DNA from 2 places in the Neobacillus sp. S1115 genome. Region 1 is predicted to be linked to the other one. Evidence: riboswitches for the same ligand, from Rfam matches in the RefSeq annotation. Region 1 holds a riboswitch; the other holds the start of a gene.
What was found. A riboswitch is a leader RNA that binds a small molecule or an ion and turns the genes downstream of it on or off. The one in region 1 is predicted to bind cyclic di-AMP.

Region 1 (16,915 bases):
TGGCGAACAAACCGTGTCACAGTTCGTAAACACAAAATCAGCCACCCAGACCTTACCCTTTAATTTTGATAGGCCAACTTGTTTCCCGTCTTGATTGATTCCTTCAAATCTCTCCACCTTCATGCTAAGCGGAAACTCTATCTTCTCCTTCTTTTCTTTATCCGCCGAACAAGAAGTAAGAAGCAGGACGGAAAATAATACAATTAAAAAACGTTTCATTCTCACAATCCCCTTTTGCTTAAAAAAAGTGCCGAGCATCCACTCAGCACCTTCTTTCATTTTTAGTTAATAAATTCTGTATCAATTAATGACGCAAAATCAGGCTTTTCCTTCAAGAATTTAAGCTCTACGGAAGAGTTAGCAAACTCTTGAATCACATCTTTATTGACATCAGTCGTGAAATGAATATTTTCCCAAGCAGCATCGACGACATCCTTAGCAAGGTCTTGCTTTGTAATCTCTTTAATGCTCTTAATTGTGATATCTTTTGCTTCTTCAGGGTTTTTTTCAATAAACGCAATAGCTTCGTCTTGTGCTTTCACAATTTTAGCAATAACATCTTTATCATCTTTAATTTTCTTGCCGCTTGAAACTAAGATTGTGTTTGGCAGAGTTTTACCAAAAGAAATTTTAGAGCTGTCGACGATAATTTTCCCGCCGCCGTCTTTCACTAACTGTGATGCCCATGGCTCTGGAACAGCCGCGATATCCACTTTTCCGGACTCAAACATGCTTGCATACTGGGCAGGGTTGCCGGTTACATGCTTCAATGTACCGCCAATCCGAGCCGAAGAGATTCCGAAATCCTGTAAAAATGTTTCCATTTGAACATCATGTGTACAGCCAACGCCTGGAGTAATAAACGTCTTTCCGTTGAAGTCTTCAACAGAATTAATGCCGCTCTTCTTGCTTGCTACAATGGCTGTACCGCCTGAAGAGGCACCTGCAAGGATTTTAACATCTGCGCCGTTTGTAAAGTTATTCATAACTGGCCCAGGTCCAACTAAACCAGCATCAATATCGCCAGTTTTAAGAGCGGTCATAAATGCGCCGCCGTCCGGGAATGTTTTGTATTCCACTGTTACATCTTTACCCAATTCTTTTTCATAATAGCCTTTCGCCTTTGCAACCATAGCCGGAGCATGATCAATGTTTGGAAAATAACCGATGACTACTTTTTTAGCAGCCTTTTCTGAACTGCCGGAACTAGCTTCTTTTGAGCCACAGCCCGCTAGCGCTCCGAATACCAATAATAGAATAATGCTGATGATGGATACCTGCTTTTTCATCTTTTTCTCCCCTTTTAATCTCTAATTGCTAGTTTCTAAACCCCAGCGGCGCATGACATTTTTTTCAACGCGCTGGAAGAAGGTAATATCAACAATCGTTCCAATGACGCCGATGATGATCATAATCGCGATAACAAGGCTCATATTGCCAAAATCGGAGGCAAATTTAAGTGTATAACCAAGCCCCGGACCGCTGCTTAAAAGTTCCCCCGCCATGAGCGCTCGCCAGGCAAATGCCCAGCCAAGTCTGGCACCCGTCACGGCGTATGGGATGGATGCCGGAAAAATAACCTTAAGGAATAAGTCCAATCCCCCTGAACCCATCGTTTGTGCGGCCTTAATATATAGAGGCGAAACGTTTTTAATCCCCATCCGCATATTGATGGTCATTACCAAGGTGGCGCCAAGAATGACGATAAACGTAACGGCTTGTTCGTTTAAGCCGAACCACATGATTGCAATCGGCAGCCAGACGATGCTCGGTACACTTTGCAGGGCCAAAATCAAAGTTCCAAGAGTCTCATCAGCGGTTTTATTTTTTGCTAAAAGAATGCCAAGACCGACACCAATTACGATGGCAAGTGACAATCCAATAGCTAAGCGCCGCAGGCTGGCAAGTATATCGTAGATTAGTGTTTTATCAGAAAAACCTTTGGCAAGTGCTTCGTAAACATCCGTTGGTGCCGGCATTAGTGCTGGTGAAATGTCAAAAATTCTTACTGCCCCCTGCCAGATGATTAAGAGCAGTGCAAAGAATATGGTGCGTTTAATTGTTTGCTGCATATGCGAGTTCCTCTTTCACAACTTTATCAATCTCGGATTGTAGTAATCCCATAATCTTTTCTTCCAATTTGGTCACCATTTGCGGATGGTTTGCGCGCGGCCTTGGGATTTTTACGTGAATATCCTCGAGAACCACTCCTGGACGCGTTCCCATCACAACAATCCGGTCTGATAGCTTAATAGATTCGCTGATGCTATGGGTGACAAATAGGATCGTTTTCCGTGTTTCAAGCCAAATTTTTTCTAACTCGGTATGGAGACGCGAACGTGTCTGCTCATCAAGCGCACCAAACGGTTCATCCATTAAAAGGACCTTTGGATTCATTGAAAGCGCACGGGCGATTGCCACGCGCTGCTGCATTCCGCCCGATAGTTCATGCGGTGAATGCTTTGTATAGTTGCTGAGCTGCACCATTTTTAAAAATTGGTGGGCTGTTTCCCTTGCTTCCTTCTTTTTCATCTCTTTGCGGAGCGGGAACATAACATTCTCTTCCACGGTCATCCACGGGAATAGAGCAGGCTGCTGGAACACCATCCCGCGGTCTCGGCCCGGTTTGGTAATAGGCTGGCCATTCAAAAGGACCTCGCCGCTGGAGGGCTTAGTCAACCCGGCCACAATAGATAATAAGGTCGATTTCCCACAACCGGACGGCCCAAGAATCGAAACAAATTCGCCCTCTTTTATTTCCAGATTTATATCTGAAAGAACAGTACTTACCTCATTTTGATTAAGAAACTGCTTATTTACCTCATTAATGTGAAGAAACACTTCGCATCCCCACTTTCCCTATAATTCGCATTAATTTTATCGGATTTATATTGATTAAAATTTATTATAAAGGTTCTGTGGGTAAAGTCAATTATTTTTCTGCAAATTTTGCAAATTAATGATTGTGGGTTGGGTAAAAAAGGTGCCAGGCTCCTCTGTATTTGTATATTTGGAAAATTCAAGGGGAAATCTACAGGAAAAAGGAGGATTCGTTGATGCAAAATGTATATCGTTTGGCAGCCAAGTTTATACCCTGCTTGATTGTACTTGGGATCATTCTCGGTTTGTTTTTTGATTTTAGTTTTGGAGATGTCCTATTGATAACGGCTGTACTGGGGATTGTCAGTTATGTAGTAGGAGATTTACTGATTCTTCGTAAAACCACCAACCTCTTGGCAACCGTGGCGGATTTTCTAGTTACCTTTTTGGCGGTGTGGTTAATGGGGCGAATGCTGACAAACGAAAATAATCTAATTTGGGCCTCGTTTATTTCAGCTGCTGCCGTGGCCTTATTTGAATACTTTTACCATGGTTTTCTTACGAATGAGAAAAACAAACAATTTACAAATACCTCGAGGCCTATCCAACAACAACCACATTTCCAAACAGAAGCTGCCGAGGAGTTTACTCCGGTAAAGCCGGACGTCAGGAGTTCGGACGAGAATAAGTAGAAATAACCTAATTCAGAGCATGGTTAACTCTTATAAAAAAAATCCTCATGGAACAATTCATGAGGACTTCTACCACAAAGGTTTACATAATATTTTTATATGCAACCTTCTTATCTAGTCATAAGTTGTTATCCCTCACTCAATTCTGCAGTCTTCGCAGGAATGAGGAAGCTTAGCACAACCGTGACCAAACTTAAAATTAAAGCATAAAGAAAGACATTCTGCATGCCATTTACAATATTTGCAGTATGGTTAATAATCAACCCCATCACGGTAACGCCAATCGATGTACCGATGTTCCGCAAAAACATCTGCAACGAGGTGGATACTCCTTTAATATTGGCTTCAGCGAACTCCTGCGAAGCAATCGTGCCGACTGCAAACAATAACCCAAATGAAAAGCCCTGTACCGTCAAAATTAAAAACAAATTCGTATACGACAAATCTTTAATAAACATAAACAGTGCAAGTCCTGATAACGCAGTAATAAAACTGCCGATAATAAATAACCGTTTATAACCGAATCGGATAATCCATTTTCCAGCGGGTGTACTGCCAAACATCCAGCCGACCGCAATGCTTAATAAAATCAAGCCACTCTTATAAATACTCATATGCGAACCCTCTTGAAGAAACAGCGGTATATAATTAGAGGTGCCAAAAAACGATAAACAGTACACTAACATAAATAGATTTGTCATCAGGATGCCTCTATTTTTAAAAAGGGAGACAGGTAAAAAAGGATGCGCTTCCTTTCTTTCTACCAAAATAAAAATAATCATACCAATTATGCCCGCTATCACATACCAGATGGCGTTGCCTACATTGGTAGATAATAATAGAAGGCTGACCGAAGCCCCAAATAAAAAGAAACCTTTATAGTCAATATGAGTTTTCTTAAATTCTGTTTGCTCTTTATAAGGAAGCAAACATAATACAGTTGCTATACCAATCGGAATATTAATAAAGAAAATCCATCTCCAAGTCAGAGCCTCGACGAAAAAGGAGCCCATCACTGGCCCGACAATAGAAGAAATGGCCCAAATACTGCTGAAAACCGCTTGGATCTTGCCGCGCTTTTCAATCGTGAACAAATCTCCGACAATAATCATCGAGAGTGGAATCATGCCGCCTGCTCCAAGGCCTTGAATACCTCTATATATAACTAAGGAAACCATTGAGTTCGCCATGCCGCATAAAATGGAACCTAATGTAAAAATTCCAACCGCAATCATCAGCAGATTTTTTCGTCCATACATATCCGATAATTTTCCGTACAAAGGTACGGTTACTGTACTTGCCAGCATATAGACAACAAATATCCACGCAAACAACTCCATTCCGCCAAGCTGTTTGACAATAGTAGGACTAGCTGTCTGCATAATATTGGCGTCAAGCGCCGAAATGAGGGTCGTGATGACCAGCCCCCAAAATACATATTTATTTTTCCCCATATAAACCTCCGTGAAAAAGCCAAAAATAACTCTTCCGATTTTTTACATATATATGATTTCAGTCTAAACTATTATAGCAAAAGGTTTACTAATTTTTTATTTTTTAAAAAATATGAATAATCGGCGCCTGGACATATGTTTCATTAGAACTGCCCCATACCTCTTCAAAAAAAAAAATCAGTTCTCATGCAAATGATGCACAAGAACCGTCCCCATGTTTCATTTTTTTAATAATGGCTGCGTAATTGTTGGGAGGGTGACTTCTACGGTTGTTCCTTGGTGTACTGCGCTTGTAAATTTGATTTGGCCGCGGTGGCCTTCGACTATTTTGAAACAGGTCATTAATCCGAGACCGGTTCCTTTTTCTTTTGTTGTATAGAATGGCTCTCCTAGTGTTAGAATCCGTTCTTCTGGTATGCCGACCCCTTCGTCGGTAATCCGGATGGATATCTCTCCTTCTTCCTTTACCCCTACCGTTACAAAGATATCGCCGCCTAGAGGCATGGATTCAATTGAATTCTTCAAGAGATTTAAAAAAACTTGCTTTAACTGATTTTCTTCACCAGATATCATCGGGAGCTCTTCAGCAATTTCAGTATAAATCTGCACATTATTAATGATAGACTGAGTATTTATTAAGGTAATAACATCATGTAACAATAGTTCAATATTCTGTTCCTTGAAAACAGCCGCGGATGGTTTAGCCAGAACCAGGAATTCGCCCACAATGGCATTAATACGTTCCAGCTCTGATAATACGATATCATAATATTCACCCTGTTCACTGTTCGCTTTGAATAATTGGATAAATCCCTTAATGGACGTAAGCGGGTTGCGGATTTCATGAGCAATTCCCGCCGCCATTTGGCCGAGCAAAGCCAATTTTTCGGATTTTTGCAGAAGTCTTTCTGTTTCCTCTCTTCGGGCTGTGACATCCTTTCCAACCACGAGGATCGCTTCTTTTTTTCCAAAAACAATTGATAAGGGGGTAACTTCAAGAAAAAATTCCGTTCCGTCGGTCCGTTTAATTTTATATTCAATAGTAGCAAGGGGGCATTTTTCTTTCTTAATTAGCTTGATTCGTTCTTCGAGCCGTTCTTTATACTCAGGCGTGATAAATTCAAAAATAGACTTCCCAAGAACTTCTGCCAAGCTTTTGGCGCCAACCATACTGAGAGCTGCCCGATTTCCATAAACAATTTTCGTATCCTGATAAATAAAGATAGATTCAGGGAGTGAATCAAGTAATCTCTTATAGCTTTCTTCACTTTCACGTGCTTTTTTTTCAAAAAATCTGGCCTTATCGTATTGCCAGCCAACAAACCAAGCGATCAGGGTAAAAAGGAAAAAGTCAAATGTAAAGAAGGGTTCATGATACATAATCTTTTGGTAGGTAGTAAAAATGAGTGATAGTAGCAGCAAAATGATTTGTCCTGATTTATTCATGTCCATTCCTCTTTGTGTATGTAGGTTACCTGATATAATTCGACGAAATCACAAATAATCCTTTATCATTCTCCAACTTTTTCATCTCAAGGAAAAAAGGTCCAATATAAAAGGCATCTATTTTATGCCCGGGTATAAATTAATTATTCGTTTTCCAACTAGGTCATTAAGAAGAAAAAACCACCTGAAAAAACTCAGGCGGTTCTTCTTATAGACTATCAACCCAGTGCATAAATTCACCAACAACCCGTAAAAATTCTTCCGGTTCCTCAATATATGGCATATGGGCACTGTTTTCAAATACATGAAATTTTGAGCCAGGTGTTGAACGGCTGTAATGCTCTGTTGTTTCCGGCGTAGCCTCATCGTACCGGCCACACGTATATAGTGCGGGGCAAATGATTTCCTTCAATTGTGAGGTGCAGTCAAATTCTTTTAAATTCCCCAGTACCGTAAATTCGGATGGTCCCCACATAATATTGTAAATTTCGGAGTTTCGGTATTCAGGGTGCGCTTTTAGATGCTCAGGTTTTGGAATCCGGCAGACAAATTCTTTGCTGAACACCTCGATGGCTGCCTCAAACTCTTCCGAATCCGTGGCTCCGTCTTCTTCACAGCGTTTTATGGTATCTTGGACTTCAACCGGCAGCTTTTTCAAATTCCGCTTTTGATCCTGTTCCCATAATGGCGCACTCAGGCATGGGCTTGAAAAAATGACACTTTTCACCCCGCTCGGTTTCGTTAAACAATAGGCTGCCGCTAGTGTGGTTCCCCAGGAATGCCCAAGAATATGTACTTCATCAAGGTTCAAAGCGGCGCGAATTTGTCCCAACTCTTCCACGAATCGATCCAACTGCCAAAGTGAATCATCTTGTGGCCTTTCTGACCTGCCGCAACCTAATTGATCGTATAGAATGACCGGGCGGTCTGCCGCCAACTTCTTCAACCCCTGTAAGGAAAAGCAAGATGAACCCGGACCGCCATGCAAAATAATTACCGGTGTGTTCCCCGTTCCATGATCATATTTCTCATACCAAACTTTCCCACCGATTACGTCTATGTATCCTTCTGTCCGCATTAGAATTTCTCCTTTAATATTTATCTTGATTCTGTTTAAGACTATTTTACATCATTTATCTACAACAGAATATTAGGGACTTATGAATAATTTTAATTTTACTTCCCACTCTATAGGATGTCAGGGAGGTGAAAAACACAATGGAACAATCGCCTAGTAACAAACAGCAAAAAGGAAAATCACTGACGAGCGGTCAGAATTCAGGAACTCAATACCATGAGGACCATGCCGGAAATATAGAAGGGTACGGACAGCCTCACCCCATTACTAATAGCATCGATACTAAAACGAATAACACAAAAGCATAAGAGCTGGCCAAGAGTGAATTTTTCGTTCACTCTTTTTTTACGGACTCATTATATTTTCAGTAAAACAAAAAGAGATTGGGATTTGCTCCAATCTCTTTGTTGTTATTGAAATATTAACCTGATTTTCTGGCAATAATCTTCCCTTTCAATGAACCACTTAACACACCTGCATTCCAATACACCATGCCCATGGCAGTTAAAAGAAGGACACCGGTTACCAGGAACACACTTTGAACCGGTAATATTCCGCCTAAGAAGCCACCAATCATCGGACCCGTCATGCCGCCAATCTGATTGGCGGTTTGGTTTAATCCAAAGGCACGGCCACGGAATTCATCTGGCGTGGATTTTACGACCAAACCGTTTAACGCTGGATAAACCGCGCAGAAGAAGACGCCAAACATGAAGCGGATGATAGAAAATCCCCATATTTGCGAGACCAGTACCTGGGCTAACATGCCGATGCCGCCGCCCATCAAGCCTATGAATAACACCCGCTGAAAACCTACTTTATCAGCCCATTTTCCCCAATACGGGGCAAATAAAGCACTGGCGATACCTGGCAGTGAAAACACGATACCGGCAATTAAAGAAGCGTTATCGGAAGACCCGCCCAACTTTACAACGTATAAAGGAAGCACCGGTTCGATCGTCATGATGGAACAACTTGTTACAACTGTTAAAATGAGCACAAGAAATAACGGCCGGTTGGTCATCGCTGTCTTAAAATCATTTCTTACAGAGCCTCCGCGCTCTTTGTTAGGCTTGAAATTTTCTTCTTTTACCCAAAAAATAATCAGCAGCGTGGCGAGGAATACAAATACTCCACCACTGGCAAAAGCAAGCCGGTTACCGACAAGATGTGCAATACCCCCGCCTAATAGTGGACCAAGGATGCCCCCTGATGCTGATGCCGAGGAGATCATGGACAAGGCATACCCAACTTTTTCATTCGGAGTATTGGTTCCAATCAAAGCAATTGCACCTGGAATAAACCCACTGAGTAACCCCTGTAAAATCCTTAATGCTAAGATTTGGTATGGATTGGTGACAAATGCCATTAACGTATAAATAACAAAAAGGGCAATTCCAGCCCTTATAATCATTGGTTTTCTTCCATATTTATCGGCCACACGCCCCCAAAATGGTGAAGCGAATGCACCAGCAAAGAAAGCAGCGCTAAAGAGCACACCCGACCACATTTCAGCGTGATCATGCACCCCTAATTGCAACAGAAATATCGGTAAAAAAGGAATCACCATGGAAAAACTGGCTGATGTAAAGAACACGCCAACCCAAAGCACCCATAAATTTCGTTTCCACATTAGCACGTTTTCCATCTCCTAAATTGTACTTTTTTCCAAAAATTTAAATTTAATACTGTCATAATATCATAAACTAAAATTATTTTCACTCCCGAAATATCCGATTGTTGAAATAAAAGTATCCCAAGTATTTTTACTTGGGATACTTTTATCACTATTGTAACGGAAGAAGGACCTCAATAATGGTTCCCTTCTTGTCACTCCAAAAATGAACTGTGCCGTGATGGTTTTCAATGATTTGTTTGGAAATCATAATTCCGAGCCCTGTGCCATTTTCTTTGGTCGTAAAGAATGGTTCGCCCATTCGCTTCAAAAGCTGCGGCGGAATGCCGGCACCCGTATCCTTAAAGAGAATCTTCACCTTGTTCTCACCGATTACTTTCATTTCAATAATGCAACTGCCACCATTCGGCATTGCTTCTATGGCATTTTTTAAAAAGTTGATAAAGACCTGCTTTAACTGATTTTTATCCCCCTTGATGGTGATTGGTCCATTTGTATTAACCACTTCAATACTAACATTATTCATAATTGCTTGGGTATCGATTAATGTTTTAATATCTTCAATCAAGGCTGGCAAATAGACGGATTCGAACTTAACATCCTGCGGTTTGGCTAGAACTAGCAATTCACTGAGGATTAGTTCAATGCGATCTATTTCCGATTCAATGATTCCAAAATAGGTTTGATCTTCCATTTTCCTTTCCATTAACTGCAAAAACCCTTTAATGGCTGTCAGTGGATTTCGGACCTCGTGGGCAATGCCTGCAGCCAATTGCCCGGCAATGGTTAATTTTTCAGAGTTTAGCAAAAGCTCCTGCGTCTTTTTACGTTCAGTAATATCCCGAATAATCACATGTTGGGCATAATGATTATTGAAAAATGTAGGAATTCCTTTTATTTCAGCATCAAAAACTGACCCATCCCGGCGGATTACTTTGTAATCCCGAAAATCGACCGTTTTACCATTAGAAACGGTTTGAATCCGCTCCTTCACCTCTTGATGGTAATCAGGGTGAATAAAATAGAGAAGTTCTTTTGATAGAATCTCTTCGGCATTGGCAGCACCTAGCAATTCAATACCTGTTTTATTTACAAAAATAATATCCTTGTCCTGGGCAATGAGTACAGCATCCGGGGAATGTTCAACTAATTCGCGGAATGCCTTCTTACGGCTCCACAATTCCTCTTCCGCTTTAATCCGTTCAGTAATTTCCCTGACAACTGAAACAACCTCCACTATTGTTTGTGTATCCGGGTCAAAAACCGGTTTACTGAGTGCCTCCACCCAAACCAAATTTCCATCTTTCCTGCGGATCCGATACTTCCCGCGGATGCTTTCCCCACCTAAATAGGATAATTTTCGATCGGCATAAGCCTTTTCCCAATCTTCCTCGTGCACGATGAATGTAAGAGTGGTTCCAATCAATTCCTCGGCCTTGTAACCGGATATCGTTTCGCAGGATGGAGAAATATAAATGATTTTCCCCAATAGGTTAGTACAGAGGATTGTATCAAGAACATTTTCCGTCAATAAGCGGTGAAACTCTTCAATTTTCCGAACTTCCGTCTTTTTTTGTTTTAATAGAGTAATATCTTTTATGACAGCTATCACCCCAACGATTTGGTTATCGACACTGATTGGTATGTTTGTAATATTGACATCATGGATAGCACCGCTTTTGTTGTTCATCTGGCAGTCGAAGTTTTCCAACTGACCCAATGATGTCTTATGAAAATGATAGAAAACGTTGTCTAAGCTATCAAGTGGAAAAAAAGTCTGCAGTTTCATCGTTAACACTTCTTTAGCAGTATACTCACAAAGCATCTCAAATGTTGGGTTGACCCTCACTATATTACCTGCAGTATCTAATAATATAAGCGCATTTTGGCTGCGTTCAAACAGCATTTCGTAATCAGCAAAACGTTCCCCTATGTATTTTTTTAATAACTGGTTCTTTTCATTCTTAATGTTTTCAACAGGACTGTTCATCTTTCTCTATCAGTTCCTTTCCTACTTTATACCTATACAAAAAAGCCAAGATAGGTTAATGTCCCATCTTGGCTTGTGTCTAGCTCAATCAAAATTGTCTAACTCACTTCCGCCCTATGTTGTTGGAGATAAAATCAATACGATGGCACTTTTATCTAACTGAAAATCCCAATCCACAAATATGTCAGTTACTTTCGTTTGAAGAATGCCTTCGAAATTACCTTTATTATGTAATAATCTTTTTTCAAGATTACGTTTAGAGATCTTTAATATTTCGGAATGGCCTAACCGAATTAACTCCCTCTCAATCGGAACAAGTATTCCCTTCCTAATCACAACCAATGTTCGATTGTTAATGAAATAGGAATCAATCTTCTCCGGTTCTTTTTCAGCCTGAATGCTGATAACCCTGACTTCTTCATGTATTGAGTTTCTTCCACTGTACTCCGCATTATTTTCGTCTTTCGCGGGATCAGAACCGATACAGACAAACATCCCGCTTTTATTATGCAAGCCCCAGTCATAATAAAACTCTTTAATATCCAATCCGGTTAAGATTTTCATATATGCCTTAAATTCCGGAATAAGTGTTTCCATTAAGATATCCCTTGTACTTTGGAACAACTGTTTTTGTTTTTGTTCCAATAAAACGTTCTCAGTCGGTGAGATGAAGTTTCGCAAATAAACCGTTACAAAAGCCTGATTGACCGAAACATAAACGGATTCGGGTCCCTTTCCAAATGCTTCACGCAGTGCTCTGCCAATATAGCTTGAAAGTTCCATTTGAAGCTGTTTGCTTTCCAATAAAACCATCCTCTTAATTGAGATAAAAGCATTTTTTCTTTCATCCCAAATTTATTGTATATTTTTCCGCTAAAATTTTCAATGATTTTCTACTATTTGCCATTGACAAATAGAAAAAAGATTTAAAAGTTCATATAAATATTATTATTTATAAAAAAATAATTATTCATTTTTATACTGAACGGCAGTCAGTTTGAATCGGCATCCGGTGCCAACAAGCGCATCTATTGTCGTTATTTGAAAGATGTTCAATAATAGCCGCCAATCCTGAATGATTCTGCCGATATTTGGTGATAAGTTTTTCACGTTGCCTGCAGGAAAAAAACAGTCTTTTCTAAAATTTAATTAAAAAGACGAAAATCATTGTCTAACGAAATTAGTTGAAAGGTGGTTTTATACATGGATTTAACCCTACAACAAATCGTCGAAGGCTTGCCGAAGTCCCTTTTAAACGCTACTGACAGAGATTTGGAAGGTTTCCAAAAGATTATAGAAGAAGCAATTAAGTTAAGAGATGGCCACAGAAATCTGCAAAAAATGATAAAGAACTTCTCTACCTCTACCATACGCACCTAAAACATTTGAATGCACAAAAAAAGGAAGGTGCCAGATTACACCTTCCTTTTGTCCTATTTACTTTTTTAAATGATATGGAACTGTCGTGACAATCACGTTTCTGCGGTACAGCAAAAAGGATCGGATCAGCAGGCTGGATTGATTATGAAGAATGTTTTCCCAATTGTGCTTTGGCATAAATTGCGGAATGACGACAGTAACACGGAAATTGGCCTCACTTGCTTTATTTTCAACAGTATCAACGAACTTCGTTAATGGATTAATGATACTCCTATAATGAGAATGGAGCGTCACAAGGCGGATATCCGGGTGCCATTTCTTCCATTTCTCTTCAAATTTATGCTCGTCCTCTCTTTCAAACGCGACATAAACAGCAATAATTTGATCAGGCTTCAGCGATTTTGCATAATTGATCGAATTTTCGACCACATGGGTAATACCCGCCACAGGCACTACAATGACATTCCCTTCAATCGGAACAGCAGGCTCGCAATCGGAAATTCTAAGCTGGTCCCCAACTGCTTCATAATGTTTTTTAATCCTGTGGAACAGAAGGATAATCAATGGCAAAAAGATTAATATCGGCCAAACCCGTGAAAATTTTGTAACGAAAAAGATGAGTGTTACTGTAAAACTGATTAGGGCCCCGGTGGTATTAATAACAAACTTTAATCCCCAGCCATTTGGTTTTTCGCGAAGCCATTTGACCATCATACCTGTTTGTGACAAGGTAAACGGTATAAACACCCCGACGGCATAAAGCGGAATAAGATGCTCTGTCTCCGCATGAAAGGCAAGGATTAAGATCATAGACGCCGCACCAAGAATAATGATTCCATTCGAATACCCTAATCGGTCTCCTCTAACCAGGAACATTCTCGGGATGAATTTATCTTTTGCCAAATTGACCGACAATAGTGGAAACGCAGAATACCCCGTGTTTGCGGCCAAAATTAAGATCAAAGCTGTAGTTCCCTGTATAAAGTAGTACATGAAATTCCGTCCAAAGGTGTGCTCAGCTATTTGTGAAACAACGGTTACCTCTGCTCTAGGCACGATGCCGTAATAATAAGCCAAAAAGACAATTCCCGAAAATAGAGCCGCAAGCAGAATTCCCATTGCCATTAAAGTTTTGGCGGCGTTTTTGGGTGCCGGATCTTTAAAGTTTGGAATGGCATTCGAAATCGCTTCAACACCTGTTAAGGCAGAGCTTCCGGAAGCAAATGCCCTTAATAAAATAAACAAACTGATCCCAGCCACTGGCGTCCCTATTGGAGTATGTAAGGCAGGCGAAATTTGGCCAGTCATGATTTTATATAAACCTACACCTACTAAAATAAACAAAGCTAGGACAAAAAGGTATACAGGATAGGCTAAAATGGACGCAGACTCTGTTACTCCCCTTAAATTTAAAAGGGTAATGAATAGAACAAATAGAATCGCAATCCCCACATTATCGCCATGCAAATTAGGAAACGCTGAAGTGATGGCATCAGTCCCAGCGGATACACTGACAGCAACCGTTAAAATATAATCCACTAACAGAGAGCCTCCGGCCACCAGCCCGGAATTCACTCCCAAATTACTCTTCGACACCACATAGGCTCCGCCGCCGTGCGGATAAGCAAAGATGATTTGCCGATAAGATAAGATAAGTGCAGTTAACAGGATCAATACGCCGACGGCGATCGGAATGGAATACCAGAATGCGGTCGCTCCAACTGTCACGAGGACAATCAAAATCTGCTCAGGACCATAAGCCACTGACGACAACGCATCCGAAGAAAGAATCGCCAAAGCTTTTGTTTTATTAATTTTTTGTTCTCCTAGTTCATGTGATTTCAAAGGCCTCCCTATCAAGAACCTTTTTACAGAAGAAAACATTCATGTCACCGCCAAATTTCATAAGTTGTAAGTAAGTTTCCCTATTTTTCGCAAAATAAAAAGTGCCTCCAAGTCATTACGAATAGACCTGTAGACACATCATTTCTTTTGCATCACAAGCTCCGCCTTCCTACTCAATATAACGCTTGCGAGGTTAGCTGTCGGGTTCGGGCCTTTGAGTAGCCCTGCCTGAAAGGATTCACCCCTAGGATTATTTACTAATCCAGAACAATGGTTCCCCCGCACCTATCGGTTTCAGCGATTTAGAAATTTGAAACTGTGAATATCATACTCCCGTGTTCGCTTGTTGTAAATGATTTTTTTTATAGATAAACGGTTATGTTAAGTAACGGGACAAGCGATTATTCCATAAAATAGTCAAAAGGAGGATTTTCATGCGTAACGAAAAAAATCCTATTATATCTGATGAATTTTTAAACGAGCTAGTGAAAGACATTAACGAGGAATTTGGGTGGGACACGGTTGAACAAAATGTCGAGCGTTATGACCATGAAACACATAAAAATTGAGATGTCTAATAAGAGTGAAAACAGACTACGATGTAAAAAATCGTAGTCTGTTTATTTAACAGAAGGTAGTTATAATATTATGAGTTACTATTAGAAGCCGCGAACCGGATGAGGGACATAAGGTTCTTCCAAATAGGCCACTTCTTCCGGGGTGAGTTTAATCGAGATTGCTGCAACTGCATCTTCAAGATGAGGCATTTTCGTGACCCCAATGATAGGTGCTGTAACAGGTGCTTTTTGCAGCACCCACGCAAGTGCAATTTGTGCACGGGGAACCTCCCGTTTTGCGGCTAATTCCGCTACACGTTCGACGATTTTACGGTCCGCCTCAATTGCAGATGTGTAAAGTGTTTTTCCAAATTCATCTGTCTGGGATCGGGAAGTCGTTTCTACCCAGTCGCGGGTCAGCTTCCCTCTTGCCAGCGGACTCCAAGGAATTACACCGATTTTCTCTTCCCGGCAGAGCGGCAGCATTTCGCGTTCCTCTTCACGATAAAGAAGGTTTAAGTGGTTCTGCATGGAAACGAACTTCGTCCATCCGTTACGCTCAGCAATATTTTGTGCTTTCATAAATTGCCACGCATACATGGATGAAGCGCCTATATATCTGGCCTTACCGGCCTTCACCACATCATGCAGTGCTTCCATTGTCTCTTCAATAGGCGTCTTGTAGTCCCAGCGGTGTATCTGATACAGGTCGACATAATCAGTCCCTAGGCGCTTTAGGCTGTTGTCGATTTCTGCCATAATAGCTTTTCTGGAGAGCCCTCCACCATTCGGGCCTTTATGCATGCGCATGTACACTTTGGTTGCAATGACAATCTCATCCCGGTTTGCAAACTCCTTCAGGGCGCGGCCGACAATTTCCTCACTTGTTCCGTCTGAATAGGCGTTTGCCGTGTCAAAAAAGTTGATGCCATCATCAAGTGCCTTTTTAATAATCGGGCGGCTTAGTACTTCGTTAAGCACCCACTGGTGAGTTCCTCGCTCAGGAACACCGAAACTCATGCAGCCAAGACATAACCGGGAAACATCTAACCCTGTATTACCAAGCTTAACGTAATCCATCATGTATGTACCTTCTTTCAATTTAGTTTCAACTTAACTATAATATATTTTGGGTAATTTTTACATAATGCATTTTTCGCATTTTTAATTGATTATAAATTCTAGGAGGATTTAGGAATGGGTGAATTAAATCTATTATTCCGCAAAAGAATTGGGTACCCGCAAGACGAAACTGTTACCTTTGAAAAAGTAGACACCATTCTTTATAAAACAGCAAAATCCATTCCCTTTGAAAATTTGTGCATCATCGCTAATAAAACTGCCGAAATTTCAAAAGAAAACCTAAAAAACAGAATCCTATTAAAAAATGAAGGCGGACTTTGTTATGACCTTAACACCATTCTATATTATTTTTTAATTGAAAATGGTTTTAATGTCTCCTTAGTTCAGGGTGTAGTATACAATCATATTGCCAATCAATGGAGTTCTACCGGAAGAACTCATGTGGCGATTGTCATCACCCACAACGAGTACCGATACCTCATCGACACAGGTTTCGGGGGGAACCTGCCATTGAAGCCCATCCCATTCAGCGGGGAAATCGTAGCATCCCAAAATGGAGAATTCCGCATCGAGCAAACCAACACAGAGCATGGAAATTACATTTTGCATATGAAACTAAAACATAAAGACCAAGATTGGAAGATGGGCTATGCTTTTGACACCAGGAAATCCGTAGATGAATCTGATTTAAATGAGATGCAGAAAATCATAATCGAGCACCCCGAATCCTCTTTTAATAAAAAGCCATTGATCACCAGGTTCACCGACAGGGGTAACTTAATCCTTACTGACACTTCGTTAACCGAGTGGACGGATGGAAAAATGGTCAAAAAGGATATTGACCCAGAGCAGTTCAAATTGATTGCCAAAGAACAATTTGGAATTTGAGACTAAAATAAAAAGGCATGGTCCGTGATTGGCCACGCCTTCTTAT
Region 2 (16,915 bases), 940 kb from region 1:
ACAATATTTCCATTCGATTTATTCACCTTGTTTATTACTTCCGATTTTGAAACTGATTCGATCGGAAGAGCAGGATAATAAATATCCTTCAGATAAATCATTAGGAGTCCGAATAAAATTAATACAATCGTTCCTGTTCTAACCCATTTCCCCACGTGGAACACCCACCTTGGCTATTAAACTATCGAAAACACTAATCGCGGATATTTTTTCGGAATTTCTACTTAGTTCGGACAGTTCCTCTACTTTTTTCACCGGTTTTGTCCGAAGGGGCTCCAGGTTCGGACAGTTTCTCTGTTTTTTTCACCAGTTTTGTCCGAAGGGGCCCCAGGTTCGGACAGTTTCTCTGTTTTTTTCACCAGTTTTGTCCGAAGATTCACTTCGTTCAGATATTCCGATGATATTTAAATGCTCCTATTAACATGCAACAAGGATTAACTCATAATCGGTTAATCCTTGTTGCCAAAGAGTAGCAAGCAGCCTCGAAAATCAATCCTATATCCCTTTCAAACTATTATCAAATCATATTTTGCTACTTACTTTGATGGCTTAATATTATGGTTATGGCGGAAAAGATTTTCTGGATCGTATTTTTCCTTAATCTCTACCAATCTTGCATAGTTTTCTTGGAATGCATTGGTTGTCGCCTCTTCATTTGAACCAATTGCATTGAGATAGGATGCCTTTTTATGTGAAAATGGCAGCAATCCACCGTAGACAGAATCGATCCATTGTTTACAAAGGTCGTCATCCCCTGCCATAGCCATGCAATCAACCAACAGGACAAATTTCGCATCCCTAATGGCATATGGTGTCGCCGTTGCTGGTACTCGGTTCATTTTTCCGCCAAGTGCCCATAGCTGTACCAAAATACTTGGAGCAGGTGCATTATCGATTTTATATAGAAGCTGGTCAATAATTTCGTCCGTTAGTTGATCAAAGTACAACGAGGTTCCATAAACACGAACGTGTTCAGGTACCATCGGGTCAAGCTTCTTTTGGTATTCTGCAAATGGCATCACACCTGTACGATCCATGATGGGTTCAGCTAATTCGCGCAATGGCTGTAGAATGGTTTCCCCTTCTGATACATCTCCAGTGTATATTCCTGTAAACATAATGACCTTTTTAAAATGTAAGAATTCTGGTAAAAATGGAGCAGGTGGTAATACGGTTGCCGTTAAATTAATAGAAACTGCCTCATCAGGGGCTTGTTCCAAGAATGCTTGTAATTTTTGAATGATGACTTTTGCATCCTTATAATCGTACATGACGTCTAGAGCAAATACTTCTGGTCCTACTTTATGTAAGGCAAATTCAAACTTCGTGACGACGCCAAAATTGCCGCCACCTCCACGGATCGCCCAAAAAAGGTCAGGATGGTTTTCTTCATTCACATTAATGGCCGCCCCGTCTGCTGTTACCACTCTAGCACCAACGATATTATCACAGGTTAAACCATGCTTTCCTCTTAAATAGCCAAGTCCGCCATTCAAAGCGAGACCAGCTACACCGGTTTCAGAAACAGTGCCAGTCGGTACCGCTAACCCATATTTTTGTGTCTCAAGATCAATATCCCCAAGTTTAGCGCCTCCTTCAACGAGTGCCACTTGTCTAGATTCATCCACGGATACGTTCCGCATTTGTGATAAATCAATCATCAAACCTTCCTCACAAACCGCAAAGCCGCCAACATGATGTCCGCCACCGCGAATGGAGATGGATAGTTGATTTTCCTTTGCGAACTGTACTCCTGCAATCACGTCGTCCTCTGATTCACAAACGACTATTGCTGCCGGCTGTTTATCAACTGCCGTATTCCAAACTTTTCTTGTTTCCTCATAGCGTTCATTACCCGGCAGCAGTAATCGATTACCAATCTGATTTTCTAGCATATTAAACACATTAACACGCTCCTTATATTAGATATAATGACCCAGTACTAATATACCATTTTTCACCAATAGAGGTGTGACTTTTTTGAATCTTCACTGAATCTATTTACTAATTAATTGGAGCAAGGTGTATAGGATATTAAAGCATTTAAGGCTAAAATAAACACAAAATGCCAGGCTCCCCCACTTTTTCTTGAGGATCTCTGGCACTTGTTTTGATAAATTTATTCTTTTGTCCATTTCAGTTCACTTATTGATTATTTATTCCATTTCAAAATCGAGTTTCTTTTTCTGTAGTTGCAAAAGAGCTAGTACATCTTCAGTTTGGGAGGTCTCAATCCTTTTTACCGTTGCATATACCATTTCGAGTTTATCATCAATTGCGGTAAGTTTAATTTCCGTACTATGCAGTCTATTATCCATTGCATTAAGCTTACTTTCCGTTCTTTGCTGACTTTCATCCATTTCGTTAAGCTTACTTTCCGTTCTTTGCTGTCTTTCATCCATGGCTCCAAGTTTTTCATTCATCTCTTCAAGTTTTTCATCCATTCTGACTAACAATTCAACTATTTGCTGTTCCATTCCGGTCACCTTCCATAAATAAATTATAATAATTTTTGCCCTTCCTACTACATTTTCTTACCTTTGGTAATTACCGCTTAATCGAAACCTTTAAATAGATTCATTTTAGTTCTTTTGTAACGCCATTTCTAATCATATTGAAAGAGTACTAGTGTGGATGTGTAGGATTTTGGAGAAAATTGGAGATTATTGAAACGAGTTTAAATTTATTATAACCATTTATAGTGCTTACATATATATTTTTTAAACGAATTCATCAAATTGTAAAATTTTATTGGTTAACATAATAATATTATATATTTATAAAATCAGCAAATATAAAAGTATCCATAATAGGCGAAAACATGGAGATAGTATTATTATCCTGCCTACCTCCCTCCAATTTCGGGGAACTCTTCTGAAAGACTATCAGGATGTCTCCAAGATGATACTTGATCGACTGGAACCATAAAAAAAATGCTCATTTGACGCTTTTGATTATTCAATACAATTCTTTCCCTTATTTAAATTATTTTTATATTAAAAGGCCTGCCTTTTATTTTGTATAAGGCAGACCTTCCTTGGTACGTTCGGCGAGTATTTGTTTATTTTGCCCCTAAGTTCGGACACTTTCTCTTCTTTTTCACCGGTTTTGTCCGTTGGATGCACGCGAGCGATTCTCGTGTTCCAAACTGTTATTGCCAACTACAGTGGGCCTTTTAGTCTAAATTAGTACTTCTTTTTGCTCAGCAATTTTATTTATATAAGTGTGTGTTTTCTTAATGATTTCATCCCTGTCATAATCCATGGATGCCACATGGAAAGAATGGTAAAGCGTCACCACTTCTTTTTGAGTAGACCCAACACGATTGAAAATATAATCTGTGCATTCGTGAGGAACTACATGGTCCTCCAGCGATTTAAAGCAAAGGATAGGCTGGGTGATTGTTGGGATGAAATCAGGCGTTTTCTTCATCAGAGCTTGGAGTTCATGAATGGACTGAATTGGAACTTTGTTATAGGTAATTTCATGAACACCCTCCAATCGTATATCCGGTGTACCTTCAGGAAGAAATCTTGGTTTTGATTTTCCAACCAAATATTCATAGTCTGGTAAACTTAAAGCAGCGTTTATGGTAACGATTCCCTCTATATCAGCATATTTATTTGCCAACCAGAGTGCTAATGCCCCTCCCATCGATTGACCGATGACAAAAATAGTGGAGCATCGTTCCTTTAAAAATTTGTAACCTGCTTCTAGAGCTGAAAACCAGTCATGATGTGTAGTATTCTCTAGGTTCCGATAATGCGTTCCATGACCTGTTAACCTTGGGGCATAAACCGTATAACCCAGTTTGGAAAATTCTTGTCCCAAGTATTGCACACTTTGAGGAGTGCCCATAAATCCATGGGAAATTAAGATACCCGTATCGTTCCCTTTAATAAAAAATGACTCCGCTCCGGCCAAAACAGGATATTGTTCTTTCATCCCGCGTCCCCTCCTTAAACAACCATTTCCATTTTTCTAATTAACAGGATTATAATTCATATTATTCCTACCTGTCAACTGTGAATTACGAAACATTGGTTCGGTTCTCGTGCCCCAAAATGTTAGGACCATCCTCGGCGGGCTTTTTCTAACCCTCCTTCCTGAGGTCTCATAATAATGAATATCTATATCCTTCCATTAAGAATGTAGAGATAATAATGAAAAAATTACATTCAGTTTAAGAGTTTAACCAATTTCAACCATTTTTATTTTCAAGTTAAACGTTTGACATATTATCCGTAGGAGGTGATAAGGTGGCTGGCAAAAAAGAAAACTTCCAAACACATAGAAAGATGCAGTAAATTAGATATATACAAAAACCATCAACATAATGAAAATGCTAGGGCAGCAGCGGCTTTTGAACCAAAAACCCCAAGAATTAATACAGATAATCTATAACAGTAAGTTTTATTATACACATTTGAAATAGCATACCGAATAACAAACTAATCCCAAGCGTTATTAATTCTAATGTGCTTTTATTTCACTCTAGCACCCATTTCGTAATATAAGTTCAGCCAGATATTTCTGGTTGACCAATTTTTATTTAGTTTTATTATAGCGGTAGGCAGGGTAGAACATAAAGTTATGAGTGAGTATAAAAACCTCTGTTTCTCCATGATTTAATCGATGGTTTCCCCGGCATTTTAGCAGCCTTCCATGTGATAGCAAATGCATTAATCGCAGCTGCTGACTATTGATTTGACTAATCCTATAATGGTGTACTTACCCTAATTGGCGTTTAAACTGTTTACTTGCGAAGAAGTAAGCGATGACCATGATGCCGACGCACCAGGCAAGCGCGATCCAGATGTCGTTGCCAACAGACCCTTCGTACAAGAGGGCACGAATCGCATTCACGATTGAAGTCACGGGCTGGTTCTCAGCAAACGCACGGACAATTTTAGGCATGGTTTCGGTGGGGACAAAGGCCGAACTGATAAACGGCAGGAAAATCAGCGGGTACGAGTAGGCTGTCGCCCCTTCCATAGACCCCGCTCTCAATCCGGGAATGACCGCCAGCCATGTCAGCGCCAGCGTAAAAATCCCTAGTATCCCAGCAACTGCGAGCCAATGTAGGATATCAGCGCTGGAACGAAAGCCCATCAAAAGCGCTATGATGATAACCACCACGACAGTAAGCGCATTGGAAACAAGCGAGGTCAACACGTGGGCCCACAATACCGATGAGCGCTTGATGGGCATGGTAATGAAACGCGCCATCAGCCCGCTCTTTACATCCGTAAACAGCCGCAAGGAAGTGTAAGCGACGCCGGATGCTATAGCCATCAGCAAGATTCCCGGCAATAAATAATTGACGTAGTTGTCCGTGCCTGTCTCTATAGCGCCGCCAAATACGTAGACAAACAGCAGCAGCATCATAATCGGCGTAATCGCCACCGTGATAATCGTATCAGGGCTTCGCATGATGTTGCGCATTAAGCGCCCTAGTAATATCCATGTTTTACTTTTCATTTACATCTCCTCCTTTTTGCCGATGATCGCGAGGAAAATTTCCTCCAATGTCGGCTGCTTCTCGATGTATTCCACTTTCGCTGGCGGGAACATTTCTTTAAGTTCGGTAAGGGTACCGGTCGTGATGATTTTTCCGCCATGCAGGATTGCGATACGGTCTGCCAGTTGTTCGGCTTCCTCCAGGTACTGGGTTGTCAGCAAGATGGTCGTGCCGCCGCCGGCAAGCTCCTTGACGGTATTCCATACTTCAATCCGCGCTTCGGGGTCAAGCCCTGTGGTCGGTTCGTCGAGAAAAATGACTGCTGGCTTCCCAATCAGACTCATGGCGATATCAAGGCGGCGCTTCATCCCGCCGGAATACTGGTCTGCCCGGCGGTTGGCCGCATAGGTGAGGCTGAATCTGGCAAGCAGGTTGTCGGCGACTTGAGCGGGATTGGAAACTCCCCGCAACTTGGCAATCATCATCAAGTTTTCCCTCCCGGTGAGCATACCGTCTAAAGCAGAGAACTGCCCTGTCAGACTGATACTTTGGCGAACATGATCCTGTTGACGCTGGATGTCAAAGCCGCAGATTCCCACTTCGCCGCTATCGGGCTTCATCAGCGTCGAGAGGATGTTGACCGTCGTCGTCTTGCCCGCTCCATTTGAGCCCAGCAGAGCGAAAATTTCGCCACGCCGCACCTCAAAATCCACCCCCTTTAAGACTTCCTTATCTTTAAAGGATTTTTTTAACCCTTTTACAGAAATCGCTCCATTGCTCATACTTTTTTCCCCCTTATAAAAAGCGCAGCAAGGCGCTAGATTGCCAATACTACCCTACTTAGTCTGACTGATATTCAGTATTACTTACTACCGTGTTAAAAATATAACTGAATAGTGAAGGTGATCACATTACATTTGTAACCAGCTATTCAGTCGGTATGATCTATTGAATTTTCTTTTTTCCCAATCCTTCATGATAATCTGATTTAAATCTTCACGATACTTTTCAACATAGGTTTTAGCGTTTGCCGCTAGTTCGTAGGCAAAGGAAGCCAAGTCGTCATCAGTGGTGGTTTGCGCCGTTAGTATCGATGCTAGGCGAAAATCCACTAGGATTTCGCCGTTAGCCACGACCAATCGTATCGTTCAACTTCTTGCGAAACTTATCCTTCCAAGTTTGCTCATCCTTCACTAGCTCGTCGCAGAAAGCAGCCACGTCCTCGCCCGTGAGGTCAGTAACTTTCTTGCCTTCCACTGCACCTTCCTCGAAGAGGTCGAGAATGCCGTAAAAGATACGGCTGCTGTCCTTCCAGTCGATAGGACCACCACCAGCAGTCCACATATATTTTTGGATAGCTTTGTAAGCGTTGTGGTATTCACTTGGAAGTGCCTTCGCACGTGCCTCCATCGCTCTCCATTCCCGCTTGTCATCCAGACTTCCGATAATTTTTTCAAAAATATTCATTTTACTTCTCTCCTTTTGATTTTATTAGTTTTGAGTTCGTTAATTTTACCTGAGATGAATTCCCATTTTTTCCAAAAGATTTTAAGTTGTTCTTGACCTGCTGCGTTGAGTGTATAAAATTTTCTCGGCGGTCCCATAGTGGATGGCTTTTTCTCGATGTCCACCAGATTGTTTTTCTCAAGCCGCATGGTAATCGTATAAACTGTGCCTTCAACCACATCAGTGAAGCCAAGTTCTCGCAGCTGTTGCGTGATTTCATAGCCGTAAGTTTCGCCACGGCTGATGATTTCAAGCACACACCCCTCAAGCACCCCTTTCAGCATTTCTGTTATATTTTCCAATTTTTACCTCCGCGTATATTTTACTTATATTTTTTCAGTAGTCAGTATCACAGGTATTTTGTGTTACTGACTACTAGTATATAGTATTACTGAGTAGGGCCGTTTGTCAATAAAACTTTTCGTCAAAAAAGCCCGTTTTTACGACGTCAAAGGTGTTTTTATCAAATTTGACAGCTAAGACTTTAGCCAGACACGTGATTATTCTCAAGAAGATCTAAATAATTTAAAAATAATTGGTGAAGGGGTTGATGACCAGGAACTCACTCATTTTGGTGGACTTGATTTACATGTTCCAACTATTCAAATAAGTTTTATCTCGTTCAATCACTTAGAATAATTTTTTTAAAACATAAATCATTTATTCTACTATCTTCGTTTTTCATGCATATACTTCATCCATTTTCTCTGTTTATAACTACAAATTAAATACCCAACAAAAGACACAACGGTTACTCCACACGAGATCTGCCATATAAGAGAGCTAACTGTATAAATACCTAGTACAATTCCTGTGAATCCGATTAGTGTTAATTGAAATAACTGCTTTTTATTATTTTCATAAATAGTAAACTGGAACTGTCTTCTTTGTTCAATCTCTTTTAGTAATTCTAATTTTTGAGGTGCATCTAAAAATTCCACAACAGAATGGAAAATCTTAAAAATCGGTTGTGATTGAATCCATTGCCAAACAAAGGACCATTTATTCCCTTGTTTCCCCAGCCACTCAATAAACACAGGTTTCATTAAATCAATAAGTTCAGAATCTGGAGTCAAATTTCGAATAATCCCTTCAATCGTTACAAAAGATCGGCCTAAAAAGACAAATCTTGTTGGGACTTGTATGGGCAAGGCTTGGAGTAAATCATTCATTTCCATTTTTAAAGCAAATAGGTCCATTTCTTTTAATTGTGATGGCTGTATGGCGATCAATTCAGCTAATAAACGCTCAATTGTTCTTGACTCAGCATCAGGTAGCAAAAATCCTAAATGGATCAAACAATCAACAGCTTTAGGATAATTTCTCGAAAGTATGCTTTGGATTAACCCTTGAAAATAAGCTGCATCCTGTTTAGAAATCTCCCCCACCATTCCAAAATCAAGCAAGATAATCTTACCTTCCATTGATATTAAAACATTACCTGGATGTGGATCTGCATGAAAAATACCTGGTTCAAGCCATTGAGGAAGGAATACTTTGAAAAGCCTCTTGGCAAGCTCCTCTCGGCTTTCTGTTAATAGCTCTAACCCCTTCGTATCAGTGAGCTTTATACCTTCAACCCATTCCATTACAAGGACATTTGGGGTGCTAAGTTCTGGGTATACCGAAGGAATCTGCACGACATTCATATCCTTAAATCGTTCTCTAAAAGAAAGAATTGTGTCTAATTCCTTTGAGTAATCAAGTTCACGCTCAATCACTTGTTTAAGTTCTTTAAACAGAACTTTAAAATTAATGAACCCTTTTGGCATGGGAACAAAGTGATCAGCAAACCAAATAATAATACTTAATGTACGGAAATCTGTTTGAATCACCGAATCAATATTAGGGCGTTTTACTTTAATGGCAACCTCTGTTCCATCTTGCAGCACCCCCTTATATACCTCTCCTATCGATGCAGAAGCAATTGCCGTTTTTTCGATTGAGATAAAATTTTTATTAAGTGAATTCCCCCATTCCTTTTCAAGGATTTCCTTAATCTCAATCCAGTTTGAAGGAGGAACATGGTCCGTGAGATCTTCAATTTGATGAATAAAAGCACTGGGTAATAAATCAGCACGGGTACTTAAAAACTGTCCGATTTTGATTAACAGTCCCTCTAATTCAAATAGGGTTTTTCTAAATCGTGCTCCAATTTCACCCCATAGTATTTCCCATTTGTCTTTAGGTTTTCTTCGAATTTTATACCAATAGATTTGAAGGAAGATAATAAAGGCCATAAAAAGCAATTTTCTAGTTCGAGATAACTTGTTTCTCGTTTTCATTAGCACCCCTCTTTTCTTATAACTATTTTGTTTCGACTTTATAGAAAAAAGCCTGTAACAAAAGGACATAAAAAATCCTATGGTGACAGGCTCCTCCAGAAAACACGCTATTTTATTACTTAAACTATATCATAATTATTGTTTCGATTTTTCCTTTTTTTGAACTTTTTAACAATATCTCTTGAAGCTTTTTGGCAAAATTGGATTTAATTTAAGATTAAATTTTAAATTTTTTCACAAGAAATTTTATAGTTGTTCCTTGTACTAGTAAGGAGAACAAAACGTTCCAAAAAGTCATTGCTAATAATAGGTCTTTCCCATTGAAATTTGGAGTCATTGATAATATTAGTGCAATGGATAAAGAGCCTTTCAGCCCTCCCCATCCAATAACAGTCCTCCATGTTAGTGGAACTGTTTTATCAAATGATAAGCTCACAAACACAGCTACAATCCGTGAAATAACTACAATTACAATACTTCCGATAACAACTGCCCACTTCCCTTCCAGTCCAATCCGAGCAATCTCTAATCCGACCATGAAAAAAATCATGGCATTCGCAAGAAATGCAATTGTCTCCCAAAACGAATCCATTTCCCGTAGGGTTTTCTCTGACATCCCAATTCTCTTTCCGTAGTTTCCAAAAATTAAGCCAGCTACACCTACTGAAATCACACCTGAGAAATGAAAATGCTCGGCAAGCTCGAAGGCACCATAAAAAAGAACAATGGATAAACCAATTTCAATTAAATGCTGATCAATATGCCGAGTTATCCGAGAAGCTAAAAAGCCTAGTAAAGACCCGACAGTTATTCCCCCTACCACAACCTTTAAAAATTCAGCCGAAGCATTAAAAACCCCCGCTGCAGTCAACACAGTGGTAACAAGTGCAATTTTAAAAAGTACAACGGCAACACCATCATTACCTAGACTTTCCCCTTCCACAATAATGGATAATCTTTTGTTTAACTTCATTGACTTAAAAATGGTTAGCACTGAAATTGGGTCCGTGGCTGACATTACAGCCCCAAAAATAAGTGATTCTTGAAGTGACAAACGTAATAAGTAAAGGGAGAATGTAGAAACCAATAAAAAAGTTAGAAACGTTCCAAGAAGTGACAATAATAAAATTGGTTTCTTGTTCTTTTTTAGTTCTTCAAATGGCAGTTTTAAAGTCGCATCTCCTAATAAGGCTGCAAGGAAAATCGTAATAATTGCCGTTTGAAATATAATATCGTTTGTTGCATGGTGTTTGACTTCTTCCAAAAAAGGAATATGAAGTAAACCTATGAATAGACCCGCAATTACAAGCAGAGTTGGGTAAGGTTGATTTATTTTTTCAGCTATGAAGGCAACTCCAACAGCTATTGCTAAAAGAATGATCCAAACTTCTATCATAATTGGATTTCCTTTCTAAAATAAGTTTTTATACAAAATGTATTTCATTCTTATCTTTGCATTTAAACTGACAAAAATACGAAAAGAGCCTGTTCAAAATGGGCATTATAATCCCTTGGTGACAGGCTCCTCCAAATTCATTTTGTATTTTTATTTTTAGGTTGCAGTATTGGGGTTCAAAGTTTATTTATATTTATTAGATTATCATACATAAATTAATTAACGTGTAGAAAGTATCTTGTGGTTTACAGTCTGAAACTTTTTTAAATTTTTCTTTTCACCAAGCACGATAAGAATATCATTTGACTGAATAACATCATCTGGAAGTGGTGAAATGTTCATTTTACCTTTACTGTTAATCGCAATGACGCTTAATTGATATTTAGCACGAATATCTAGTTCACGAAGACTCTTTCCAATCATAAAAGGTGCAGCTATGATTTCTTCAATATTATAATCTTCGGATAGCTCAATAAAATCAAGCACATTAGGTGACATAATGTTTTTAGCAATACGAATTCCCGTTTCACTCTCCGGAAAAACAACATGATCTGCTCCAACTTGAGTAAGAACTTTTGCATGCTGTTTTGTAACAGCTTTTGCAATAACCTTTTTTATTCCTACCTCTTTTAAGAGCAAGGTGGTCATTATACTTGCTTGAATATCGTCACCTATGGCCACAACAACTACTTCCATGTTCCTTATTCCCAGTTCCCCTATCGCAATTTCATCCGTTGTATCTGCAACAACCGCATGTGTGACTTCATTAGCAACTTCATCAATTCTCTTTTCATTTTTATCTATTGCTAAAACCTCTGCTCCCTCATTAAATAACTCAATTGCCACACTTGAACCGAAACGCCCCATTCCGATTACAGCCGTTTGCTTTGTCATAGAATTATCTCTCCCAGTGTTTCATTTAATTTCGTCTGTCTATTTAGTTTTACCATTAAAGGTCAAAATTCTTTTAACTTTTTTCTTTCTAAAATGCTTTAGAATTCGTCCATTTCTTTAATTATCCAATCAGTATTTTTTCTTCAGCATATCTTACTTTGGATTCTTTTCGTTTCAACATGATAGCAAAGGCCATAGTTAAAGGCCCAAGTCTTCCGATAAACATCATGATAGTAATTAATAATTTTCCTAAAGGAGATAAATCTCCTGTTATCCCAGTGGATAAACCAACAGTACCAAAGGCTGAAATTGTTTCAAACAGGAGCTTCCTCGTATCCACATGTTCTGTATAGGTAAGTAAAAAGAAGATTGTAAAAATAAATATCATCGCTGATACACTAATAGACAATGATTTATTTACCAACCGCCAAGAAATCCTTCTTTTGAAAATATTGACATCATCCCTATTTGTAAGAACAGACCATAAAGCAAATAAAATGATGGCGAAAGTGGTTACTTTTATTCCTCCACCAGTGGATCCTGACGAAGCCCCAATAAACATTAACGCCATAATGAAAACCTGTGAAGACACAGTCATCTGACCAATATCAATCGTATTAAAACCTGCTGTGCGAGGAACAACCCCCTGGAAGTAAGAAGCCCAAAGTTTATCTGCCAACCCAAAGTGTCCAATTGTAGCTGAATTATGATACTCTGAAATCAAGATGACCAAAGTTCCAATTACGTTTAGAATTAAGGTCATTAGTAAAGCTACTTTCGAATGGAGAGACAATTTTCGATTGGTTCCTTTTTTCCATAAATCCATTATTACAGTAAAGCCAATCCCACCCGTAACAAATAAAAAAGTAATGACAACATTTACGGTAGGGTCGCCTACCCACTTACTCAAGCTGTCAGATTCAAGTCCAAAGCCAGCGTTATTAAAGGCAGAAATAGAATGAAAAACACCATAATAAATCGCTTTTTCCCATGGCATCTCAAATGACCATCTTATCGCTAAAATGATTGCACCAATCATTTCTACAATCAATGTAATACTGATGATTTTAATAACTAAATTAACAACTCCTGAAAGTGAAAATAAGTTCAACGAATCCTGTAAGAGCAATCTTTCTTTTAGACCTATTTTCTTTCCAAGGATGATGAACATTAAGATACCAGTGGTCATAAACCCCCATCCGCCAATTTGAATTAAAATTAAAAGAACAATTTGTCCAAACAATGTAAATGTTGTTCCCGTATCCACCACAGCGAGTCCTGTAACACATACAGCAGATGTCGCCTCAAATAAGGCATCAACAAATTGGAGACCTTTTCCCTCTTCATGTGTAGCAATTGGTAACATCAAGAGTAATGTACCAATTAAAATAAGGCTACCAAACCCAATAATTAGGATATGTGCCGGGTGCAATTTTATCAGATTATTCTTTTTAACAGATGAATTCACAATTCCCCTCACCTTTTCAATGTACAAATTATTTATTGGTATTTTACCCATAATAATAAAAAGCCACTAAAGAGATAAAATCTCTCCGTGGCTTTTTATGCATCATGAAATAAACATGCTGCCTGCACGAAATTGTAAAATCTCTTCAGAACGCTTACGAGGTTAGCTGACGGATTCGGGTGCTAAGAGTCGCCCTACTTTTAAAGCAATTAACACTTGCATTTAAAAAGATTCACCCCATAAAGGTTTTTGTTTCATTACGATACAAAAACCTTTATAATTTGGTTCCCCCGTTCCCATTATGGAACTCAGCGATTTCAAATTAAATTTATGAATCAAATCTTACTCCCTTGTTTTCATTTTGTAAATAAAAAAACGACGCATTCCTTAAGCGTCTTACCTTTATTAAGAATTTAGACGTTAATTTTCACTTGTTGCATTTTGATTATTTGTTTTAAAAAACACTTTCATCAAACCATTTTTGTTATGATCTGGGATATTTATTAGAGAATAATTTAAAGTTAGTAAGAATGCCATATTGTTATAAATAAATATTGAACACATCAATACGAGTAAGATTTCTAAGGTTATGACAATCCCATAAGAAATAATAATCGATGAATACATATTTCAGTTCAATCCTTTTTGAGTGTTATCCAATTCGAATTGCCAAATGAACCTTATTTAAATAAAAAGTTATAATATTAACACCCAACTTTCGGTAATTTCTTCTATTATAATTTTAGAAAGAGATTTATTTATGCTGAAAAAAACTCCTTTAGCTTTCTGGAGGCAAACACCTTTATCATTGAATATTTTATTAAACTCAATTCCCATTTTAGTAAAAAGACGACTACTCTTATTTAACAATGGCACCCGATAGTTGAATATGAAAACTATAAATCCTGGTCTATTTTAGACACAATTAAAAAACCAACCCTTAAGATTGAGTTGGTCTTTATTATCGTGGTAGACCAGGAGGATAGTAATATGGAGGTACTTTAAGCCACCCTCGTTTACGCATAAGTGTTTTTAAGGTTGTTCCAAACGTTGCCCATTCTAGATAGTTTTGTAACCAAATTAATCCGACATCATTTCGAACAGAATCAGCTTGTCCCTTAGAACACGCTTGCAAACAAGTAACTACCTTGAATGCTATACCATTTGCAAGTTCGTTATCCGTCAGCTTTACCCCTAAAGGAATATCATTTGGGTCTGAATTTGGTTTTGATGATGAGACATCTGGTAAGGGAATTCCCTCTTTTTTCATAAAACTGCTTAATTTTTTCACTTGTGATTCACATACCTGAATAACATCCTTTAACATTTCTTTCACTTCATCATCTGTTGTTGTATTTAATCCCATTTCCTCATAACGAATGAACTCTTCCATTAATGTTAAATACGTCCAACAGTCACCAGCTTCAATGATATGTAACGGTGATTTAGGCTCATTTGTGGTATCAATCGATATTTTAAGCGTGTTCCAAATCGCCTCAAAAGGATTAGACATTACCACACCTCCTTTACAGTATTATTCCAAATTTATTCAAATGCATGTAATATTAGTAAAATCATTGACCTTGTTGAAATAAATTGCCCCGATAGAATAAGAAAAGTAATCCTACGGTTATTGAAGCACCGCACCTGATTTGTTTCAGACTGTTTCTATGTTGCCAACAGAGTTTTTCACTTGGTAAAAAAATACAAAGAAATTAGGAGATCCACAATGTATGTGCTACACTTGGTTTACCATTTGATTTACTGTTTTCAAGTACCCTACTCATTTTTGAGTGGGGCTATTTGTTTTTCTAAGAAAAATAAATAACAGACTCTAAAAAAGAGTCTGCTCAAGTTTGGAATTATATTTAAGCCTTACGAACGTTAGCTGCTTGTGGGCCGCGTTGTCCTTGCTCAACATCGAAAGTCACAGCTTGACCTTCTTCTAAAGTTTTGAAACCTTCGCCTTGAATAGCTGAGAAATGAACGAATACGTCTTCTCCACCTTCACGTTCGATGAATCCGAAGCCTTTTTCGCTGTTAAAGTTCTTAGGCTTATTTACAGAAGGACTTTAAATATGTTTATAATTGATTCTTTTTCCTAATTAGTTCATCTCGATCCGGTGCCATTGGAGGCTGTTCCAACCATCCATTTTTTATCATAATATTAGCTCCATCTTCAGCAAACAACTGCACTTCTAAGGATAGCCTGTTATACATTGCACTAATATCACCTCTTGGACTTTGGCTGACAGCTGTACCGTAATACCCTACGCTCAAAGTAACCAAACCAGATGTGTAGAACATCATAAGTTTATCAGAAAATGTATATGCTGTACTATTCGTTATTTCTGAATCCCATGCCATAGGTGCAGGGAGTTTACTTTCCTCTAACTTTCCTCTAAATAATTTAATATGTTTATTCCCAATTTCTAAACCTTTTAAAAAGAATTGTTTTACATCTTTATTTTGTGCAACCTGGCTAAATCCAGTAAGTGTCGCAACTCCTAAAGCGTTTCTTTGGAGATTGGCAAATAAAGCGTCTACTTCGGCAGCGGTTAATGGTCTTTTCTCTCCAAACACATCTAACATAAACCATTGCTTTTTCACAAATTCAACCTTTTCTAAATTTGGCAAGCTGGGAGACCTGATAAATAATCCTTTTGACAATAATAATTCCGTTGAATTTTTATATAATTGCATTGTTTCGGTAAGGCATTCCATATAATAACTTTTAATGTCATTTCTTACAGATGCCGCTACACTTCCAGCATAAGAAATAAGACCAATCTTAGACATTTGGTTTATAAAATTAAGTACAAAAGTGTCAGAATAAAGTCTAGGAGCGGATAAATCTACATCCTCTTTTATACTAAAACCGCATGGTACAACATTTTTTTCCTCTGTTAAAATGGCTGTAATTTTTTGAATATGTGATTGAGATAACTCTAAAGCAAATTTAATAATAGGCTTAATTTCATCATCCTCAGCTTTTTCTAAAAAATATGAAAGAACACATATGCTTGAGCTATCATTTAAGTATTGAATCCAAAGTTGGGCAATCTCACCTGCTGTTAGCCTGATCTGTTTTCCTTTTTCCTCCATAAGTAACCTCCAAAAAAGATATACTAAAAAATACCTTCCCCATAAATTACATATAGTATGTATTAGTTACCTTTAAAACCCAAATCGTGTAAGCACCCCAAAAGTCAGAATTCAATTTTGGGAAGCAGTACAGATCGCTAGCTCATTTTCATACTTGCACCCCATTTGTTTAATATGAGCTTAATCCTCAAGATTTTCAATTACTTTCAAAGAACCCTATTTTAGAGTAGTTTTGTAAGTTAAGAATAATACTATTAAATGAAAAAAGACCATCGTCACCGATGATCTTTATACTCGCTTTACTCCAATATATCTAGCATGCCAATATGGATTGCTTGTGTAGGTGATAATGACGCCTTTTGATGAGGATGCCATGATCATTTTCCCGTATCCGATATAGATAGCAACATGGGTTGGGGCACTTGCTTTGGATGGTCCATAGAACAGTAAATCACCGATCTGCAAATTAGATGGTCGATATCCATTTCCATAATACATTTGGGCAGCAGTGCGATTTAGTGTTCTTCCCGCTTTTCCGTAAGAATACTTCACAAGACCTGAACAGTCAAATCCGCTTGGCGACATCCCGCCCCATCGGTAAGGAACTCCGATATTAGATTTCGCAATCGAAACTGCTGCTGTATGATAATTATAAGTTGCTGCTTCCGCGTTATCACCCTTGGCGGCGAACAAAGAGCCACAAGAAGCTAAAATGGTAAAGGCTACGATGAATTTCTTTAGCATGATTGTTTCCTCCTAGTGTGATTTGATAGGTTCACTATACTAGAAAGGTATAACAG

Region 2: another riboswitch for cyclic di-AMP. It lies ahead of ACZ5B7_RS17845 (TrkH family potassium uptake protein); the one in region 1 lies ahead of ACZ5B7_RS13305 (APC family permease).

Annotation. Positions count from the first base shown of each region.
Region 1 is NZ_AP038275.1:2,746,003-2,762,917, reverse strand. Features, by position in the region: gene ACZ5B7_RS13375 (SCO family protein) at 1-219, opposite strand, end outside; gene ACZ5B7_RS13370 (ABC transporter substrate-binding protein) at 282-1,289, opposite strand; gene ACZ5B7_RS13365 (ABC transporter permease) at 1,311-2,072, opposite strand; gene ACZ5B7_RS13360 (ABC transporter ATP-binding protein) at 2,056-2,841, opposite strand; gene ACZ5B7_RS13355 (YndM family protein) at 3,057-3,512, shown strand; gene ACZ5B7_RS13350 (MDR family MFS transporter) at 3,641-4,966, opposite strand; gene ACZ5B7_RS13345 (ATP-binding protein) at 5,186-6,412, opposite strand; gene ACZ5B7_RS13340 (proline iminopeptidase-family hydrolase) at 6,621-7,490, opposite strand; gene ACZ5B7_RS13335 (hypothetical protein) at 7,619-7,798, shown strand; gene ACZ5B7_RS13330 (MFS transporter) at 7,912-9,129, opposite strand; gene ACZ5B7_RS13325 (PAS domain-containing sensor histidine kinase) at 9,278-11,116, opposite strand; gene ACZ5B7_RS13320 (Na-translocating system protein MpsC family protein) at 11,231-11,929, opposite strand; gene ACZ5B7_RS13315 (hypothetical protein) at 12,083-12,226, opposite strand; gene ACZ5B7_RS13310 (hypothetical protein) at 12,320-12,496, shown strand; gene ACZ5B7_RS13305 (APC family permease) at 12,554-14,380, opposite strand; cyclic di-AMP (ydaO/yuaA leader) riboswitch at 14,509-14,651, opposite strand; gene ACZ5B7_RS13300 (hypothetical protein) at 14,776-14,910, shown strand; gene ACZ5B7_RS13295 (aldo/keto reductase) at 15,001-15,978, opposite strand; gene ACZ5B7_RS13290 (arylamine N-acetyltransferase family protein) at 16,096-16,869, shown strand.
Region 2 is NZ_AP038275.1:3,685,272-3,702,186, forward strand. Features, by position in the region: gene ACZ5B7_RS17790 (hypothetical protein) at 1-155, opposite strand, end outside; gene ACZ5B7_RS17795 (FAD-binding oxidoreductase) at 537-1,895, opposite strand; gene ACZ5B7_RS17800 (hypothetical protein) at 2,157-2,477, opposite strand; gene ACZ5B7_RS17805 (alpha/beta hydrolase) at 3,181-3,945, opposite strand; gene ACZ5B7_RS17810 (ABC transporter permease) at 4,732-5,481, opposite strand; gene ACZ5B7_RS17815 (ABC transporter ATP-binding protein) at 5,482-6,243, opposite strand; partial or broken gene ACZ5B7_RS17820 (DUF1048 domain-containing protein) at 6,373-6,928, opposite strand; gene ACZ5B7_RS17825 (PadR family transcriptional regulator) at 6,925-7,269, opposite strand; gene ACZ5B7_RS17830 (ABC1 kinase family protein) at 7,636-9,252, opposite strand; gene ACZ5B7_RS17835 (cation:proton antiporter) at 9,470-10,648, opposite strand; gene ACZ5B7_RS17840 (potassium channel family protein) at 10,868-11,542, opposite strand; gene ACZ5B7_RS17845 (TrkH family potassium uptake protein) at 11,664-13,013, opposite strand; cyclic di-AMP (ydaO/yuaA leader) riboswitch at 13,147-13,334, opposite strand; gene ACZ5B7_RS17850 (DUF3231 family protein) at 13,972-14,523, opposite strand; partial or broken gene ACZ5B7_RS17855 (cold-shock protein) at 14,879-15,067, opposite strand; gene ACZ5B7_RS17860 (DUF3231 family protein) at 15,093-16,115, opposite strand; gene ACZ5B7_RS17865 (C40 family peptidase) at 16,404-16,859, opposite strand.